Regions from separate parts of the Clostridium sp. Marseille-QA1073 genome, predicted to be linked through region 1. Evidence: a T-box and tRNA genes for the amino acid it is inferred to sense, from the RefSeq annotation. Region 1 holds a T-box; the other holds one or more tRNA genes.

What was found. The T-box of region 1 lies ahead of gltX (glutamate--tRNA ligase). A T-box ahead of a tRNA ligase gene usually reads a tRNA of that ligase, here a tRNA-Glu.
Region 2: it has a tRNA-Glu gene. The T-box ahead of gltX (glutamate--tRNA ligase) is inferred to sense a tRNA for this amino acid. The anticodon was not compared.

What each region holds. Positions count from the first base shown of each region.
Region 1 is NZ_JBSVQM010000004.1:2,779-12,295, reverse strand. It holds gene ACY1IQ_RS04620 (glutamine--tRNA ligase/YqeY domain fusion protein) at 172-1,827, shown strand; gene gltX (glutamate--tRNA ligase) at 1,874-3,532, opposite strand; T-box leader at 3,650-3,879, opposite strand; gene ACY1IQ_RS04610 (DUF4179 domain-containing protein) at 4,020-5,045, opposite strand; gene ACY1IQ_RS04605 (sigma-70 family RNA polymerase sigma factor) at 5,064-5,615, opposite strand; partial or broken gene ACY1IQ_RS04600 (IS1595 family transposase) at 5,679-5,819, shown strand; gene ACY1IQ_RS04595 (P-loop NTPase family protein) at 5,924-6,445, shown strand; gene ACY1IQ_RS04590 (ABC transporter substrate-binding protein) at 7,179-8,204, opposite strand; gene ACY1IQ_RS04585 (ABC transporter permease) at 8,285-9,088, opposite strand; gene ACY1IQ_RS04580 (ABC transporter ATP-binding protein) at 9,078-9,517, opposite strand, start outside.
Region 2 is NZ_JBSVQM010000007.1:110,048-119,564, reverse strand. It holds gene ACY1IQ_RS08485 (TFIIB-type zinc ribbon-containing protein) at 1-367, shown strand, start outside; gene ACY1IQ_RS08480 (3'-5' exoribonuclease YhaM family protein) at 578-1,567, shown strand; gene ACY1IQ_RS08475 (adenylosuccinate synthase) at 1,849-3,135, shown strand; gene ACY1IQ_RS08470 (ABC transporter ATP-binding protein) at 3,403-4,317, shown strand; gene ACY1IQ_RS08465 (ABC transporter permease) at 4,321-5,100, shown strand; gene ACY1IQ_RS08460 (DUF1858 domain-containing protein) at 5,335-5,520, shown strand; gene ACY1IQ_RS08455 (BaiN/RdsA family NAD(P)/FAD-dependent oxidoreductase) at 5,724-6,959, opposite strand; tRNA gene ACY1IQ_RS08450 (tRNA-Glu) at 7,339-7,413, shown strand; tRNA gene ACY1IQ_RS08445 (tRNA-Val) at 7,419-7,494, shown strand; tRNA gene ACY1IQ_RS08440 (tRNA-Asp) at 7,500-7,576, shown strand; tRNA gene ACY1IQ_RS08435 (tRNA-Thr) at 7,582-7,656, shown strand; tRNA gene ACY1IQ_RS08430 (tRNA-Glu) at 7,685-7,759, shown strand; tRNA gene ACY1IQ_RS08425 (tRNA-Val) at 7,764-7,839, shown strand; tRNA gene ACY1IQ_RS08420 (tRNA-Asp) at 7,846-7,922, shown strand; tRNA gene ACY1IQ_RS08415 (tRNA-Thr) at 7,928-8,002, shown strand; gene ACY1IQ_RS08410 (double-cubane-cluster-containing anaerobic reductase) at 8,563-9,517, shown strand, end outside.

The DNA of each region.
Region 1 (9,517 bases):
ATGTTAGCCTATTTTGTATCATACTACGTTGTCTGGTTCTGTCTATATTACTACTATAAACAGAACCTAACGGCTTCTCTGATATAAGACATATGAGATAAAATAGACTAACATCTTTACCTTGTTATTTTTTCAGATGCTTTAAATAATTTAGCAAGAGAGGTATGCATTATGTCAAACGAATTTAATTCATCTAACTTCATAAAGAACATAGTAATTGAAGATTTAAAAAGTGATAAGCATAAGGAAATAATAACTCGTTTTCCACCTGAACCAAACGGCTACCTACATATTGGTCATGCTAAATCAATAGTTTTAAACTTTGAACTAGCTGACGAATTTAAAGGAAAAACTAACTTAAGATTCGATGATACTAATCCTATAAAAGAAGATACTGAGTATGTAGAATCTATAAAGGAAGACGTTAAATGGTTAGGCTTTGACTGGGATAATCTTCATTTTGCTTCTGATTATTTTGAAGAAATGTATAATAGAGCAATTCTTTTAATTAAAAAAGGTAAAGCCTATGTTTGTGATTTAAATCCAGAGCAAATTAGAGAATATAGAGGTACACTAACAGAGCCTGGAAAAGATAGTCCTCACAGAAATAGAACTGTAGAAGAAAATCTAGACTTATTTGAGAAAATGAAAAGTGGAGAATTCAAAGACGGTGAAAAAGTATTAAGAGCTAAAATAGACATGTCTTCTCCAAATATCAATATGAGAGATCCAATTATCTATAGAATTTCTCACTCTACTCATCATAATACTGGCGATAAATGGTGTATTTATCCAATGTATGACTTTGCTCATCCACTTGAAGATGCTATTGAAGGTATAACTCATTCTATTTGTACTTTAGAATTTGAAGATCATAGACCACTTTATGATTGGTTTGTTAGAGAATGTGAAATGGAGTCTGTTCCTCAACAAATTGAGTTTGCAAGATTAAATATAACTAATACAGTTATGAGTAAAAGAAAACTTAAAATGTTAGTTGATGAACATGTAGTTGATGGCTGGGATGATCCAAGAATGCCAACAGTAGCTGGTTTAAGAAGAAGAGGATATACGCCTGAGGCTATAAGAAACTTCTGTAGAGCTATAAGTGTTGCTAAAGCTAATTCTACTGTAGATGCTCAAATGCTTGAGTACTTCATAAGAGAAGACTTAAACCCAAAAGCTCCAAGAGCTATGGCTGTATTAAGACCACTAAAATTAGTTATAACTAACTATCCAGAAAATGAAGTAGAGATGTTAGATATCGAAAATAATCCTGATGATGAAAATGCAGGAACTAGAAAAGTACCATTTTCAAGAGAGTTATACATAGAGCGTGAAGACTTCATGGAAGAGCCACCAAAAAAATACTTTAGGTTATTCCCTGGGAATGAAGTAAGATTAAAAGGTGCTTATTTCGTAAAATGTAATGAAGTTATCAAAGACGAAGATGGAAACGTTATAGAAATTCGCTGTACTTATGATCCAGAAACTAAAAGTGGTACTGGATTCACTGGAAGAAAAGTTAAAGGAACAATTCACTGGGTAGATGCTAAACACAGCATTCCAGCTGAGTTTAGATTATACGAACCATTAATACTTGATGATGAAGATGGAGAAGATAAACACTTCTTAGAGCAAATCAATCCAAATTCTTTAGAAATACTTAAAGGCTTCATTGAACCAAGTGTTAAGGGAACTAAACCTCAAGATAAATATCAATTATTTAGACATGGTTACTTTAATGTAGATTCTAAATATTCTACAGAAGATGAAATAGTGTTTAATAGAATTGTTTCATTAAAAAGTTCATTTAAATTAAAATAATAAGAAAGGCAGTAGAAAATTATTTTCTACTGCTTTTCTTATTTAACTAAAGCTCTAAAAATTTATTGAATCTACTTCTAACTAAATCTTCACCCATGATTTGCATTATAGTATATAAATCAGGTGTATTAGCTCTATGAGTTAAAGCTGCTCTAACTACTCCTGCTACATCTGAAACCATACCTTTATAAGCTTCTGGTTCTTTCTTAAAGCTCTTTCTATCTGTAGCATAACCTAATTCTACAGCTACAGCTTTAAGTTCTTCAAACCAAGTATCTTTATCTGTTTTGAAATTATAAGCTTTACTATAGGCTTCTATAACTCTTTTAGCTTCTTCCAGCTCAACATTCTTTGGAAGCTCTATATTTTCTGTACCATCTTCTTCGAATAATTTATCAAAGAAGAAGAAAATTTTCTCTCTTACATCTTTCCATTTTGCAAAGTCTTTTCTTGGTTTTGGCCCTTCTTTATCTATGTTAAAGATTTCTTTAGCCATTTCCTCATTACTAATCACTAAATCATACATTTCTTTATCATATTCTTTAGCCCAATTTATGTAGTAATCATATACTACAGGTGCTTTTAATCTGCAAATAACATTTTTACTTACATCATTTAATTTTATAATATCAAACAGTGCACCACTTTTGCTCATTTTTTCTAATTCTACTGGGAACTCTTTATAATCTGCAAAAGGATTTTCTTCTCTCCATACTTCAAAGTTTGAATTAATGATGTTTAATAGATATTCAACTACTGAAACCATTGGATATCCTTCTTCAGTATAATAACTAACAGCACTTTCTGGATCTTTTCTCTTACTTAATTTTCTCTTAGAGTTTCCATCAAGTTTCATTATAGTTGGTGTATGACAATATTTAGGTTTATCAAATCCAATAATATCAAATAACTGAATATGTACTGGAAGTGATGATAACCATTCTTCTCCTCTAATAGCATGAGTAGTTCTCATTAATCCATCATCTACAGCATGAGCAAAATGATAAGTTGGAAGTCCATCAGATTTTATTATAACTATATCTTGATCATTTTCTGGGAAAGATATATTACCTTTAATTAAATCTTGAATTTCCACTCTATTTTCAATATTTCCTGGAGATTTTAATCTTAAAATAAATTTTTCTCCCTTTTCAATGTTTTCTTTAATTTCTTCAAAGCTTAAATTTCTACATTTTGCCCATTTTCCATAATATCCTGGGTTAGCTTTGATAGATGTTTGTTCTTCTCTTATAGCATTAATTTCTTCTTCTGAACAGAAACATGGATAAGCATAGCCTCTTTTAACTAAATCCTTAGCAAAAGTTTTATATATTTCCCCTCTTAAACTTTGTTTATAAGGGCCGTAGTTTCCTATCTCATTAGTTTGATCAATCATCCCTTCATTAAAATTAAGACCAAAACTTTTCATAGTTGAAATGGTATCAACAATAGCACCTTCTACTTCTCTCTTTTGATCAGTATCTTCAATTCTTAAGAAAAAAACCCCTTCACTTTGACTTGCTATTCTCTCATCAATAAGTGCTGAGAATACTCCTCCTATGTGTTGGAAACCTGTTGGACTAGGTGCATATCTTGTAACACATGCACCCTCTTTTAGGTTTCTAGCTGGATACTTTTCAATATAATATTGTGGTGTTTTATCAATAGTAGGAAAAAGAAGTTCTGCTAAATTTTCATAATTCATATTATTCACCTTATCTTTCTATATATTTAATTTAAACTTAATAATTTTAAAATTATATAATTCATAGCTTTTTCAATTCACAATTATGAATATAATAAAAAAGTCTTTCATCCTAAAACTTAGGACGAAAGACATACTTCCGTGGTACCACCTATATTGGTTAATTTATTAATACAATTAACCCACTCATTTCTCTTTAAGGGAAGAATCCCATTAGTTTACTCCAAAAATTTCTTTCAACTAATAGCTCCAGAGCTTCCTTCCATAGCTTGATTTACCAAGCTTCCACCATCCTTGGCTCTCTTTAAAATCTGCACCTATGTACTCTTCTCCTTCAACGCAAAACTATTTAATTTTACTATAAGACATCTTTTAAAATAGCTAGTTAGACGCCTTGTTTAATTATATCTTTGAAAATTATTTTTGTAAACCTATATTTGTTAGTATTCCCCTACTTTTAGTATTAAGTCAGTATTTTTTAATATAGTTATTTTATTTCTACATAAAAAACTTCATCATATAAAACCTTATAATAATCTGTCTTTTTCTCTCCTTCTTCACCAGATATAACATAAGGCGTTATTTTAAGCCTTTTTATATTATCATCTAAAGTTTCAAACCTCAAATGACTATTTTCAGCTGCAGTTGTCCCAGATATAAATTTAAATTCATTACCACTTTCATCTTCCACCTTGAACTGTACATCATATTTAAAGGTTACATCATTTTTATTCTCTTTTATCATCTTATAATCTAGCTTTGTTGATATTGGGGTAATTATTAAATCTTCTACTTTTATTTCTTGTCCATTATCCAATTTAAATTCTTTATTTATTGCTATAGTTTTCATGTCTGATATAAGTTTTTCTGGAGAAGAACTAATTTCAAAGCTCCACTTTCCAGGTAAGTGTTTATACTTGCCTAGCATTGTGTTAACCCGAATATTTTCATAAACTATTTTTATATCAAGATTATCTTTCATATCTATATTTCCTAAATTTATATTTGAAAACATATTATAAGTATTATCATCAATCTTCTTATTAGAACCACATCCATTTTTACTAACTTCACTTCCATTGATATAAACTGTTGGTGATGCGTATAGATCATCTATATTTACTTTATTTGATTTAAATGTACTGCTAATTATAAGTTGTCCTGCATCTAATACTACCTCATTAAGCTTTACCGTAATTTCACTATCTACTTCTGTTTCATGTACAATTGTTTTATAATCTTCTAAAGATTTTCCTTTAGAATTTACATACTCTTCTATGACACTTCCTATTAGGGGTATATCCGCTAAAACACTAATATTACTTACAATCCCAATATAGCCAAGTCCTAGGGCTATAACAATAACGGCTATTTTCTTCTTACTGTTTTTATTTTTAATCTTAGGCTTTAATCTTTTCTTTATTTGTTTTTTTTCTATATCATTTAGCTCACATACTTCATATTCATTTAAATCTACAACCATATCATTCATCATTTCAAATTTATCTTTCATATTCTCACCTCATAAAATTTATTCAATTTCACTACCTAGATTAATATCTTTAAGCTTCTTTCTTCCCCTTGACAGTCTATTATATATAGAAGATTTCTTAATCCCCTTCTCTCTAGCTATATCCTCTATTTCTTTATCTTCAATATAATAACTAATGAAAAGCTCCTTATCTTCTTTTTTTAAATTATTAAGTAAGATATCAACTTCATAACTAAGTTCCTTCGCCATAAGGTAACCATCTGCAGTTAAGGGGCTTTTTAAAGCCACGTCCTCGATATTTTCCTCTTGTAAAAGTTTTAAATATTTTCTTTTATAATCTATAGATTTATACCTTGATATAACTGCAATCCAATTTTTAAGAGAGTTTTTTTCACCTGAAAACTGATCTATATTATTCCAAACTGCAAGAAATACATCATCTATGCACTCTTCTTGCACCTGTTCCAAATTATATAGATGTTTTTTTACTATAGCTTTTACAATACCACCATAGCTATCTATAACATAATGCAGCGCTTTTTCATTTTTACCTCTCAAATGTCTTACAACATTTTCATCGTTTATTCTCATATATATCCTCCTTAATAAGAGCTCTTATACTTATAATGTCGTTTCTTCTAAAGGTTTTCTATCAATAATAAAATTTTTTATAATTATTCTTTTAAATTTGCTAAAGATTTTTCATTGGAACATAATCATATAAAAAGATAAAAACATAAAGAAGGAATTTGCCATATTCAACACATTAATGATATACACATCAAATTGAAAAAATAGATGAATAGAATTAGTGCTATAATTACTATATAGACGAGCTATGATTTAATACACAGTTATAAAATAAAACAAATTAATAATTTTATGATATGGAGTAAAATATGAAAATATATATTGTTGGTTCAGTTTCCAGTGGTAAATCCACACTTGCAAAAAAATTATCTGAAACATTAGAAATTCCTTACCACTCACTTGATGAAATTGTACATATACCTGATAAATCAGCTCCTTGGTGTAATCGTAAAAGAGAAGTTGAAGAACGAGATAATCTTTTTTATTCAGTAATAAAACAAAGAGATTGGATTATTGAAGATGTATGCAGGCCATGTTTTAAAGATGGCTTAAAAGCAGCTGATATAATTGTTCTACTTGAAATTTCTAAAAAAATTAGGAATTATAGAATAATCAAACGTTGGATAAAGCAGCGACTTGGAATTGAAAAATGTATTTATACTCCAAGCTTTGAAATGCTTAAATCTATGTTAAAGTGGGCAAAAAATTATGACTTAGGAAAAGACAAATTAAAAGATAGAATTTCTATATACAAAGAAAAACTTATTATTTTAAGAAACAAAAGAGATATTAATAATTTTATTAAAACATGTATTACTTTAATAAAATAGTCAAAGCTTTTGTACAGATTGTTCTAAAAATACATTAAGGAAAGTAGCCAAACTTCCTTAAAAATTATAAAATATATTTTAAATCTTTTATAAAAGCATATATACATGCAAAACTTAACGCAATAAAAAATTATATTGTGAATAATTATTCTATTTGCTTTTTGATCTCTAGAATCTTTACATTTAAAATAAATTAAAACTAAAAATACTAGTGCTATCCCAGATATAATAACTCTAAATACATCAAGAAATAGTCTTATACTTTCAACTGTAATAAAAAAGTTAAAATAAAAACAAATGTATATAATATATAAAGTGCTTTTTTATCTAAAATATCTTCTTGTAATTCATGTAAGAATTTATTATTCATAATAAACTAATCCTCTCAGATTTATATAACTCCTAAGCTATAAAGCCACCTAGATATTTTTTAAAATTTATTCATTTTATTTATCATTAGTAAACAAACTTTAAATTAAAAGTCACAATAATATTATTAAAACAATATCAACCCTTTACTATATATGTATTATACCATTTTTACCTTAAGATACAAATAATGTAAAGCCATATAATACCTATTACAAAACTTATTTTAAAATATACTTACTTTATTAAGTTATAGGAATTTTTAATACCACTATGTACACTGTTTCACTTATCTTACCATCATTATTAATAATAATTAAAATCCCCCTATGTAAAAAACACAAGGAGATTTCTCTAAATAAATTTATTTCACAATATTTTTTATAGCTTCTTCTGCATATTTAGTGGTTACTATTTTATCATATGGTGCTCTTTTATCAAGCTCTCCTGCAAGTTCTATTACGTCCATTAATCTATTTAAACTTTCTTCTTTTAGTATTGGATTTTCGCACCAAGCATCTATTTTCTTGTATCTTTCAATTACTACTATTAAATCTTCCATCTTAATATCAGTAAAGAATGGCTGTATGGATTTAGCTATATCTTCAGAACTGTGATTTTGAACATATAACTGTCCTTTATATAAAGCATTTGTGAACTTTTGAATTATTTCAGGATTCTTTTCCATATATGTGTTAGTCACAGAATATGCTGTAAATGGAATTTCTCCTGATAATTCTCCTACAGATGCTACTATATAACCTTTATCTTGTTTTTCCATGGCTGTAGCTAATGGCTCAAATAAGGTTACATACTCTGCTTCTCCTGCGCTAAATGCTCCCCCCATTACATTGAATTGTATATCTGTTCTTACATTCACTTCTCCCGCTTTAACATTTTCACCTATAGTTAACCCTGCATTCTTTATTGCATATTCTAAGCTCATTTCAGGCATGCCGCCTTTTCTTCCTCCAAGTAGTTCTTTTCCTTTTAAATCATCCATTTTAAAATTCTCATGGGCTTCCCTAGCAACTAAAAAACTTCCGTCTCTTTTAGTAACTTGAGCAAAGTTTATAGCATAGTTTTTACTTCCTTGATTATGAACATAAATTGAAGCCTCTGGTCCCATAAGTCCTATTTGCACTTCCTCTGAAACAAGGGCAGCCATAGTTTTATCTGCTCCTTGAGCTGCTATAAGCTCTACATCTAACCCTTCTTCTTTAAAGAATCCTTCATTAATGGCTACATATTGCGGAGCATAGAATATAGAGTGAGTAACTTCTGCAACTTTTATCTTAACCAAATCATCTTTTTTAGAACAGCCACCTAAAATTACTACAGCTATTGATAGACAAGCTAAAATTGATGCTATTTTTTTTATTTTGCTCATAAATTCACCACCACAATAAAGTTTTTATATAAGAAATATCTTATTATTTATTTTTTGTATTCCTAAGTTTAAGAATTACCTCAATTTCTTTTTTCCCTATAAAGCTTTTCTATCACATTAACAATTTGATACATAACTAATGCACAAATTGCTAAAACAACAACGCCCATCATAACTAAATCTAATTTAAACACTTGTCCACCGTATACTATTAAATAACCTATACCATATCTAGATACTAAAAATTCACCAACAATAACTCCTACCCAAGACATACCTATATTTATTTTTACTATATTTATGATATTACCTATATTTGAAGGAAGTATAAATTTTCTTAGGATTTGTCCTTTAGTAGCTCCAAAGCTTTGCAGCATTTTAATTTTTTCTTCATCTGCATTTATAAAATAGTTGTATGCAGATAAAATTGTTGTAACTACTGATATTGTTATTGCTATTACAACTATTCCCTTAATTCCTGCTCCTGCCCAAACAATAAGAATTGGAGCTAGTGCAGTTTTAGGTAGAGCATTTAAAACAACCAAATAAGGATCTAGAATCTTAGAAGCAGTTTTAGACCACCAAAGCATTATAGCTATTAAAATTCCTAAAATCGTTCCTATAGTAAATCCTAATACAGTTTCCCATACAGATATGCCTATATGTTTAAATAGTTCTCCATTACTCATATAGTCCATGAATAATACATGTATATCTGATGGCTTACTAAATAGAAAGGTATCTATAACATTAACTCTTGCCAAAATTTCCCATAGAGCTAAAAGTAATACAAGAATAAATATTTGCCAAAATAAAATCATTCGTTTTTCTCTTTTTCTTTTCCTTAAAAAATTTTCATATGGGGTTAAAGAATTATTTTTCATAGATATCTAACTCCTTCCATAAAAGATTAAAATAATCCTTAAATTCTGGCGCCTTCCGTGCAGATAAAGGAGTTTTTTCTTCCTCAATTGTAAGTTTAATATCATATATGCCTTTTATGGTTGATGGTCTTTTCGATAAAACCACCACAAAATCAGCCATTGATATAGCTTCAGATATATCATGAGTAACAAGTATAGTGGTTTTTTTCTCACTTTTTATAATCTTATAAATATCGTCACTAACTAAAAGTCTAGTTTGGTAATCTAATGCTGAAAAAGCTTCATCTAAAAGTAAAATATCTGGATCAACAGAAAGAGTTCTAATCAATGCAACTCTTTGCCTCATTCCACCGGATAGCTCTTTTGGATACCTATTTCTAAAATCCCAAAGTCCATAAACTTTTAAAAGATTTTCTATTTTTTTTCTAG
Region 2 (9,517 bases), on a different contig from region 1:
TCATTATAATCCTGAGTTTATATCTGGCTTTTATGCTGAGCGTTATGGAATAGACCATGTTACTGGATTTAATAGTGCTAAAGAGCAGATAAACGATATAATATATTCAGATGTAGTTGATAAAATAGATGCTAATGAAGTTAGAGAGGTAAATATAAAGACTTCTTTTAAAGATGTAAAATTTAAACATATATTACTTCCTATATGGATTTCAAGTTATAGTTTTAAGAATAAAGTTTATAAATATTATATAAATGGTCAAACAGGAGAAATACAAGGAGAAACTCCTATAAGTGGCTGGAAGGTACTCTTTACTATAGCATTAATAGCAGCAATATTATTTATAATATATAAACTTATGCAATAGTTAATTTAGACATTTTATTCTTTAGAAGAAACATCTAAAGATAAAATGTTTTTTTAAGTATGTGAAATTGTGATTTAATTTAGATAAGTATAATAAAGAATTTGAAACAATTAATTATAATATATTTTCATGTAGAAGGTTATATAATATATTATAATATTAATAATAGACGTGAATAATTATTATTGATTAATTTTAAGGAGATATAGTATGGAATATAAGAGAAATGGAGATTTTATGATTAAGAAAATAAACGAATTTGAAAAGAGCGATAAAATAGAGAATTATTATTTAATAAAATCGGTAGAATGTAAGTTAACTAACAATAGCACTACTAATAAATACTTAGATGTTAATTTAACTGATAGTACAGGTGAAATAAATGCAAAGCTTTGGGAAGTTTCGCCTGAACTTGAAACATTATTTAGTGAAAATATGTTAGTAAAAGTTAGAGGTATAGTAAATGAATATAGAGGAAAGCTTCAGTTAAAAATAGATAAGATAAGAACAATAAATGATAGTGATGATATTAATATAGAAGAGTTTGTTCCTACTGCACCACACAAATCTGAAGATATGTATGAAGTTGTTTTAGATTATATTTGTAAAATAGAAAATAAAGATATTAGAAATATAACAGAAAAAATTATAGATAGTTGTGGAGATAAGTTATTTCATTATCCTGCTGCAAAATCTAATCATCATGCAGTAAAAGGTGGACTTTTATATCACATTACTACAATGTTAAAAGCAGGTGAAAAATTATTAGAAATATACACTCATTTAAATAAAGATTTATTATATGCAGGTGTAATACTTCATGATATTGCTAAGATATATGAAATGAGTGCTAGTAATTTAGGAATAGTGTCTCAGTATACAATAGAAGGACAGCTTTTAGGGCATATTATATTAGGTATTAACTTGGTAGAAAAAGCTGGTATAGAAGTAAAGGCTGATAAAGAAGTAGTGATGCTTTTACAACATATGATTTTAACACATCACTATGAACCTGAGTATGGAAGTCCCAAAAAACCTATGATACCAGAGGCTGAACTTTTACATCACTTAGATATAATTGATGCTAGAATGTACGATATGAATAAAGCATTAAAAGAGACTGAAATAGGTAGCTTTTCTGAGCGAATATGGAGTTTAGATAATCTTAATATATATAAAAGCTTCATAAGTAACTCATAATAATAGATTCTAATCTAAGTAATTTTTATTAATATATTACGTATGTTGATTCAAAATATAAAAAGATGTTCGCAATTATATTAACTGAATTCTATCACTTTGATAATATAAATTTTAGGTAAATAGTACGGAGAATTTAAATAATATTTTATAGTTGGGTATACTAAAGATTGACATTTAACCTTTTAACATTATAAACCAATTGGATTAATAGGATTATTTTAAGATATAACAATGAAAATTATGATAAGAAAATAAATTTACGAAAGAGAGGAATTAGAATGTCATCATTTGTGGTTTTAGGAGCTCAATGGGGAGATGAAGGTAAGGGTAAAATGACAGACTACCTTGCAGAAAAAGCAGATGTAGTTGTTAGATTCCAAGGAGGAAATAACGCAGGTCATACTGTTGAGGTAGGGGATAAGCAATATAAGCTTCATCTAATTCCTTCAGGAATATTATATAAAGAAAAATTAAATATAATTGCCAATGGAGTAGTTGTAGATCCTGAAGCATTATTTAAAGAGATAGAATACTTAGAAGGATTAGGAGAGAACATAACTCCAGATAGATTAATAGTGAGTGATAGAGCACAAGTTATAATGCCATATCATAAGGTATTAGATAAATTAAAAGAAGAAGCTAGGGGTAAAAATGATATAGGGACTACTCGTAAGGGAATAGGACCTTGTTATAGTGATAAAGTTGATAGAAATGGAATAAGAGTTTGTGACCTTGTAAAGCCTGAAGTTTTAAGAACTAAATTAGAAGAATATTTACCTACTAAAAATAAAGCTATAACTAAGCTTTATGGTGGAGAAGCTTTAAATTTAGATGAAGTTTATGCTAAATATTTAGATTATGGTAAAAGATTAAAATCTTATGTGCAAGATACATCAGTTAGAATATTTGATGCTATAAAATCAAATAAAAAAGTTTTATTTGAAGGAGCACAGGGTACATTACTTGATATAGATTTTGGTTCATATCCATATGTAACTTCATCGAATACTACTGCTGGAGGAGTATGTGTTGGTACAGGAATTGGACCAACAATGATAAATAGTGCCGTTGGTGTAGTTAAGGCATATACTACAAGAGTTGGTAAAGGACCATTTCCAACAGAGTTAAATGATAAAGTTGGCGATTGGATAAGAGAAAAAGGTCATGAGTATGGGACAACAACAGGAAGAAGCAGAAGATGTGGTTGGCTAGACCTTGTAATATTAAAAACAGCAGCAAGAGTGTCAGGACTTACAAGTTTTGCAGTAACTAAAATAGATACATTAGCAGGACTTGAAAAATTAAAGGTTTGTGTTGGATATAAATTTGAGGATAAAATTATAGATTATTTTCCAGCAAGCTTAGAAGATCTTGCTAAGTGTGAACCAATATACGAAGAGTTTGATGGTTGGGATGATAGTATTGCAAATGCCAGGACTTATGAAGAATTACCAGAGAATGCAAAAATATATTTAAAAAGATTAGAAGAATTCACTGGTGTTAAAACATCAATAGTATCTGTAGGACCAAGAAGAGATCAAACAATGATTGTAAGTGAATTATAATAAAAAGCACATAATTTTTATGTGCTTTTTATTATTTTTTGAAAAATTATATATTATCAATAAAACTAAAAAAATATTATGATTTAATTCTAAAGATTATGTTATATTAAAATAATTTAATATTATTGTAATTTTATATTAATGGTATGTATTAAGCAAAAGTTATAAAATGGACATGGACTTAAAGTATAAGGTATTTTAGACACAAAGATATAAGTTTTAAGACAAATAGTTTTTTACAAAACAAGGAAATGGATGTGAGACAATATGTCAGATAAGGTAGTTGAGGTTAAAAATGTCTATAAGTCTTTTGGAAAGAAAAAAATAATTAAAGACCTTTCCTTTTCTGTGGAGAGAGGAGAAATTTATGGGTTTTTAGGGCCTAATGGCTCAGGTAAAACAACAACAATCCGTATGATGGTTGGGCTTATAGGAATAGATAAAGGTGATATTTTTATTGAAGGATATGATGTTAAAAAAGATAAAATTAAAGCTTTAGAGCATATAGGTGCAATTATTGAAAATCCTGAATTATATAAATATATGAGTGGAATGAAAAACTTGATTCACTTTGCAAGAATGAGAAAAACTTCAGTGTCACAAGAGAGAATAAATGAAATTGTTAAACTTGTTAAGTTAGAAGATGCAATAAATAAAAAAGTAAAAACTTATTCTCTAGGAATGAGGCAAAGATTAGGAGTAGCACAGGCACTTTTACATAAACCATCAATTCTTATATTAGATGAACCAACTAATGGACTTGATCCTGAGGGAATACATGAGCTTCGTGAATATTTAAGATATTTAGCTAAAAAAGAAAATATATCTATAATAATTTCAAGTCATTTATTATCAGAAGTAGAACTTATTTGTGATAATATAATAGTTATTCAAGAAGGTAAATTAATAGGAGAACGTACTATTAAAAATGAAAATAATAGTTTAGAAGAAAAGTTAGATGTAGAAATTGAAGTTGATAATATAGATTTAGCTAAAAAATTAATAAATTCTGTTGGTGTTGTCAAAGTAGAAAAAAATAGAATTGTAATTAATTTAAAAAGAGATGAAATTCCATTAATTATAAATAGATTAATTGATGGTGGATTGAAAATTTATGAAGTAAAACAAATTACTCAATCCTTAGAAGAAGTATTCTTAAGCATGACTAAGGAGGGGAAATAGACTATGGGTTTTATTCAACTTATTAGAAATGAAATTATGAAGGTAAATACAAAACGAACAGCACCATATTTTTATATATTTATGAGTGTTATAGTTATAGCATCAGCAATTGTAATTAAATTTATAAGTCCTAGTAAAGGTGTAAATACAGATTACATAAGTTTTATACAAGTATCAATTATGTGGGGTAGCTCTGTTATAGGTATGTTTGCAATGATATTAGGAGCACAGATATTTACTGATGAATGGAAGGACGGAACTATAAAGCAACTTTTAATACGTCCATGGAATAGAACCGCTATATTATTTTCAAAATATATAACTGTGATATTATTCTTATTAGTTAGTTATGTTGTTATATTTATTTCATCATCAATAGTAGGTATAGCTTTCTTTGGTACAAAAGCAGCAAGTGGATATACTTTACCTATATTAATAAAAATAGTACTATATTCAATACCAAAAGATATATTTTATATAACTTTAGCCTTTAGTTTAGCTACGATTTTTAAAGGAATTGGAATAGCTCTAAGTACATCAATTATAGCAAGTTCAGTAGGTGTACCAATAATGATGTTAACTAAAAATTATTGGTGGTCTAAATACATTATATTTGGTCATTTAAATCTTGCAGCCTATGACTCAAATACTCTAATAAGTGGTGCTGGACTTCCTCCTATTGAAGGTGCAACTTTAGGTTTTTCATTAGCTATAATAATTGCATATGTAGCAGCATTATTAATTATAAGTAATTTAATCTTTACAAAAAAAGACGTTATTTAAATAGTAAAATAGCATCCTAAAATGGGATGTTATTCTATTATATGAAGTAATAAGTATATAAATTTTTATTTAAAATATAAAATTGTAACAAAAGTTACAGTTTTTTTTGAATTTGTGTTGTATAATAAAGTTAATCAATAAGGATAAAAAAAACATATAAGAAGATAATAATAAGGTATCTAAAATAAATGGTCAAAGATGCCTAATATATAATTAATGGAAGAGGTGTTATTTATGAAAATTACTAAAGATATGACAATAGGTGAGGTTGTAAGACAACATCCAAATTCTGTAGATGTATTAATGAGTTTTGGAATGGGTTGTGTAGGATGTCCATCAGCACAAGCAGAAACTTTAGAAGAAGCAGCTACAGTTCATGGATTAGATCTAGAAAAATTATTAGAAGCTTTAAATAAGTAAATATAAGTAAGCTAGTCTATAAGACTAGCTTTTTTACTTTTAAAGTTTGTTTATAGATTATAAATTCTTCACTCATAGAAAGAACTATTTTAAAGGAATAATATTATACCTATGTGAAGTCTTTTAGTCTTTTAGATATATATTTGGTTATCTTCTATAGTACTAGTTATTAATATCTATTTGAGCACAATAATTAGTATTTATTATGATTCTGACATTTTGAGGCTTTTGATTGCCACTGAGGCAGAACTCCATGCCCATTGAAGATTAAAACCACCACAATCTCCATCTACGTCTAATATCTCTCCAGCAAAATATAGATTAGGAACTATTTTTGATTGTAAGGTGTTCTCATCTACTTCTTTTGTATCTACACCACCAGCTGTAACTTGTGCATTATCAAAAGAGTTAGTACCACTTACTTTAAATGTCCATTCTTTTAATAAGGATAATAACGCTTCTTTTTCTTCCCATTCTAATGACCAACAAGGCTTATGTATATTATCAATATTAGATTCTTTAAGTATTATAGGAATAATTTTTTTGTTGATTATACCTATAAGGGCATCATGTATAGATCTATATGAATATGTTCCAAAATGATTTTCTAAAAATCTCTTTAATTCATCTTTTGAAAAATTACTCATCATATCAATTTTTAAAGATATATCTTTTCCTTTAGATAAATTATAAGAAGCAATTCTACTAAGTTGAAGGATAGGAGGGCCAGAAATACCATAATCCGTAAATAATATCTCTCCAAACTCACTTCTCCTTAATTTATTATCTACATATATATGTGCATTTCCATCAAATTTGACACCAGATAGTGCTTTTAACTTATTATGATTTAATTTAAGCTGCACAAGAGCTGGAATAGGATTTATTATATTATGTCCTAGTTTTTTAGCTAAGGTGAAACCAAAACCATCAGAACCAGTTTTAGGTGCGCTTTTTCCTCCTGTACAAAGTAAAAGCTTGCTGCAAACAAAGTTTTCTTCATTATTACAATTTATAATAAATTTGTTCTTATAATTTATTTCTTTTACTTTATGATTTAAATAAATAGGAACTTCCCTTTCCTCTAAAGCAAATCTAAAAACATCCAGTACAGAAGAAGCTTGCAAGGACATAGGATACATTTTATCACTATCTAAGGTAACTAAATACAAACCAATTGAATTAAAAAAATCTACGGTATTTTTTAATGTAAAGCTTTCAAAGACCTTATTAAAAAAAGTTTTATTTTCACTATGATACCTTAAAACATTTATGTTTTTATTGGTTATATTACACCTTCCATTTCCTGTTGTAAGAATTTTCTTACCTATTCTATCATTGCTTTCTAATATAGCTACATCTATGCCCAGGTCTTTTGCTATAATAGCAGCCATAATTCCTGAAGCACCGCCACCAACTATAATAAGGTCATGTTTCAAAATAAAATCTCCTTTCTAAAAAGAAAAAATAATGTTAAACTTATTATAAGTATTACTAATAAAACCATCAAGTAATCATCAATAAATAATTTATGGCATATTAGTCATAAATTATTTAATCCAGAATAGAATATATATTGTGAAGAAGTATATAAATTTATTTTAAAATTTTATAATAAATTTCAAATTATGACTTTTTTCTTAGAGAAAAGTGTCAGTAAAGTTGTTGATTTATCTAGGTTTATCATATTAAATGAGCTTTTATGATAAAAAGTGAAATTTTTTTTGAAAAATTGTTGACATTGTTAAGGATTTTAGGTATTATATTACTTGTCGGGTGTGCAGAAAGCACCGACCTAACAAAAGCAAAATGACATATGGCTCCTTGGTCAAGCGGTTAAGACACCACCCTTTCACGGTGGTAACAGGGGTTCGATTCCCCTAGGAGTCACCATTAGTGGTCGCATAGCTCAGCTGGGAGAGCATCTGCCTTACAAGCAGAGGGTCACAGGTTCGATCCCTGTTGCGACCACCACATATGGCCCAGTGGCTCAGTTGGTTAGAGTGCCGGCCTGTCACGCCGGAGGTCGAGGGTTCGAGTCCCTTCTGGGTCGCCATAATTGCTGGCATGGCTCAACGGTAGAGCAGCTGACTTGTAATCAGCAGGTTGTAGGTTCGATTCCTATTGCCAGCTCCATTTTATAAAAAATAAAAAAGTCGTCATTGGCTCCTTGGTCAAGCGGTTAAGACACCACCCTTTCACGGTGGTAACAGGGGTTCGATTCCCCTAGGAGTCACCATTATGGTCGCATAGCTCAGCTGGGAGAGCATCTGCCTTACAAGCAGAGGGTCACAGGTTCGATCCCTGTTGCGACCACCATAATATGGCCCAGTGGCTCAGTTGGTTAGAGTGCCGGCCTGTCACGCCGGAGGTCGAGGGTTCGAGTCCCTTCTGGGTCGCCATAATTGCTGGCATGGCTCAACGGTAGAGCAGCTGACTTGTAATCAGCAGGTTGTAGGTTCGATTCCTATTGCCAGCTCCATGAAAAACTTGAATGGAAACATTCAAGTTTTTTTCGTTATGAAGAAATACTATAAAAATAATCTAGAGATGAATTTCTTAAAACAAAATTTATTTTTAAAAAACTCCAAAAGCTTTAGCAGTAAAGTTTTGACCTTAATTCTTCATTTTTCATTCTTAATTTTTAATTCATAGAAAGAATTTTTGTTATTGAAATTAAAATCATGTATAAGTTAAATCTTTATTGTGGAACCCTATATTTAATATATCTATAGATAAGTGTATAATCATTGAAAAACAAAAATTCACAATTATCAAAATATATGTTAACATTAACTCAAGACGAAGTTGGTTATAGTCGTTTATCCTTTAATTAAAATTTTCCTTTTGTATTTAAAAGCTCAACTACATATAGTTGAGCTTTTAAATTGTAATCAAAAATAACTGGTAAAAGATTTAGTATTAATAATTTTATTTCATAAAAAAACAGTAAAACTATTAAAGCTACAGATATTAAAGTTCAAGTGTTTATAAAGACTAGATAATATTTTACTCATATATTATATATTTGGAGGGTTTGTAATGAATAATTTACCAAAAAACTTTGAAGAGTTTAATGAAACAAGAAGAAATGGCTTTATTAAAGTTAAAGAGTTAAAAGATAAAGGACAAAAGGTAGTAGGTACATTTTGTACTTTTGCACCAGTAGAGGCTATATATGCAGCAGGTGCATATCCAATAAGTCTTTGCGCTGTTAGTGAAGAAACTATTCCAGATGCGGAAAAACATTTACCTAAAAACTTATGTCCACTTATAAAAGCAAGCTATGGATTTGCATTAACGGACAAGTGCCCATATACATATTTTTCAGATTTAATAGTAGGAGAAACTACTTGTGATGGAAAAAAGAAAATGTATGAATATCTAGAAGAAATAAAACCACTGCATGTTATGCAATTACCTCAAAACACTAATAGAGAACATGCTCTTAAAGTATGGAAAGAAGAAATTAAATATTTTATGGAAAGACTTGAAGATCAATTTGATGTTAAAATAACAGAGGAAGCACTTAAAGAAGCAATTAAAATTCGTAACGAAGAAAGAAATGTGTTAAAAGATCTTTATTCATTAGCAAAATTAAATCCAGCACCAATAAGTGGATTACAACTTCATAAAATAATAGATGCAACTCACTACACTTTTGATAAAAAAGAACAAAATAGAATGTTAAGAGAAACAATAGAAGACATAAAAGCTAATTATGATGCAAAGAAAGATACTTATAAAAATGGACCGAGAATATTAATTACTGGTTGTCCTATAGGCGGAGTAGCAGATAAAGTTTTAACTGCCATTGAAGAAAGTGGTGGAGTAGTAGTTTGTTTTGAGAACTGTTCTGGAATTAAAGAAAAAATTAGGCTGGTTGATGAAACAAAAAATCCAATTGATGCATTAGCAGAAAAATATTTAAGTATTCCATGTTCAGTTATGGCACCAAATGATGGTAGACTAGATTTAATCAGCCAGCTAGTTAATG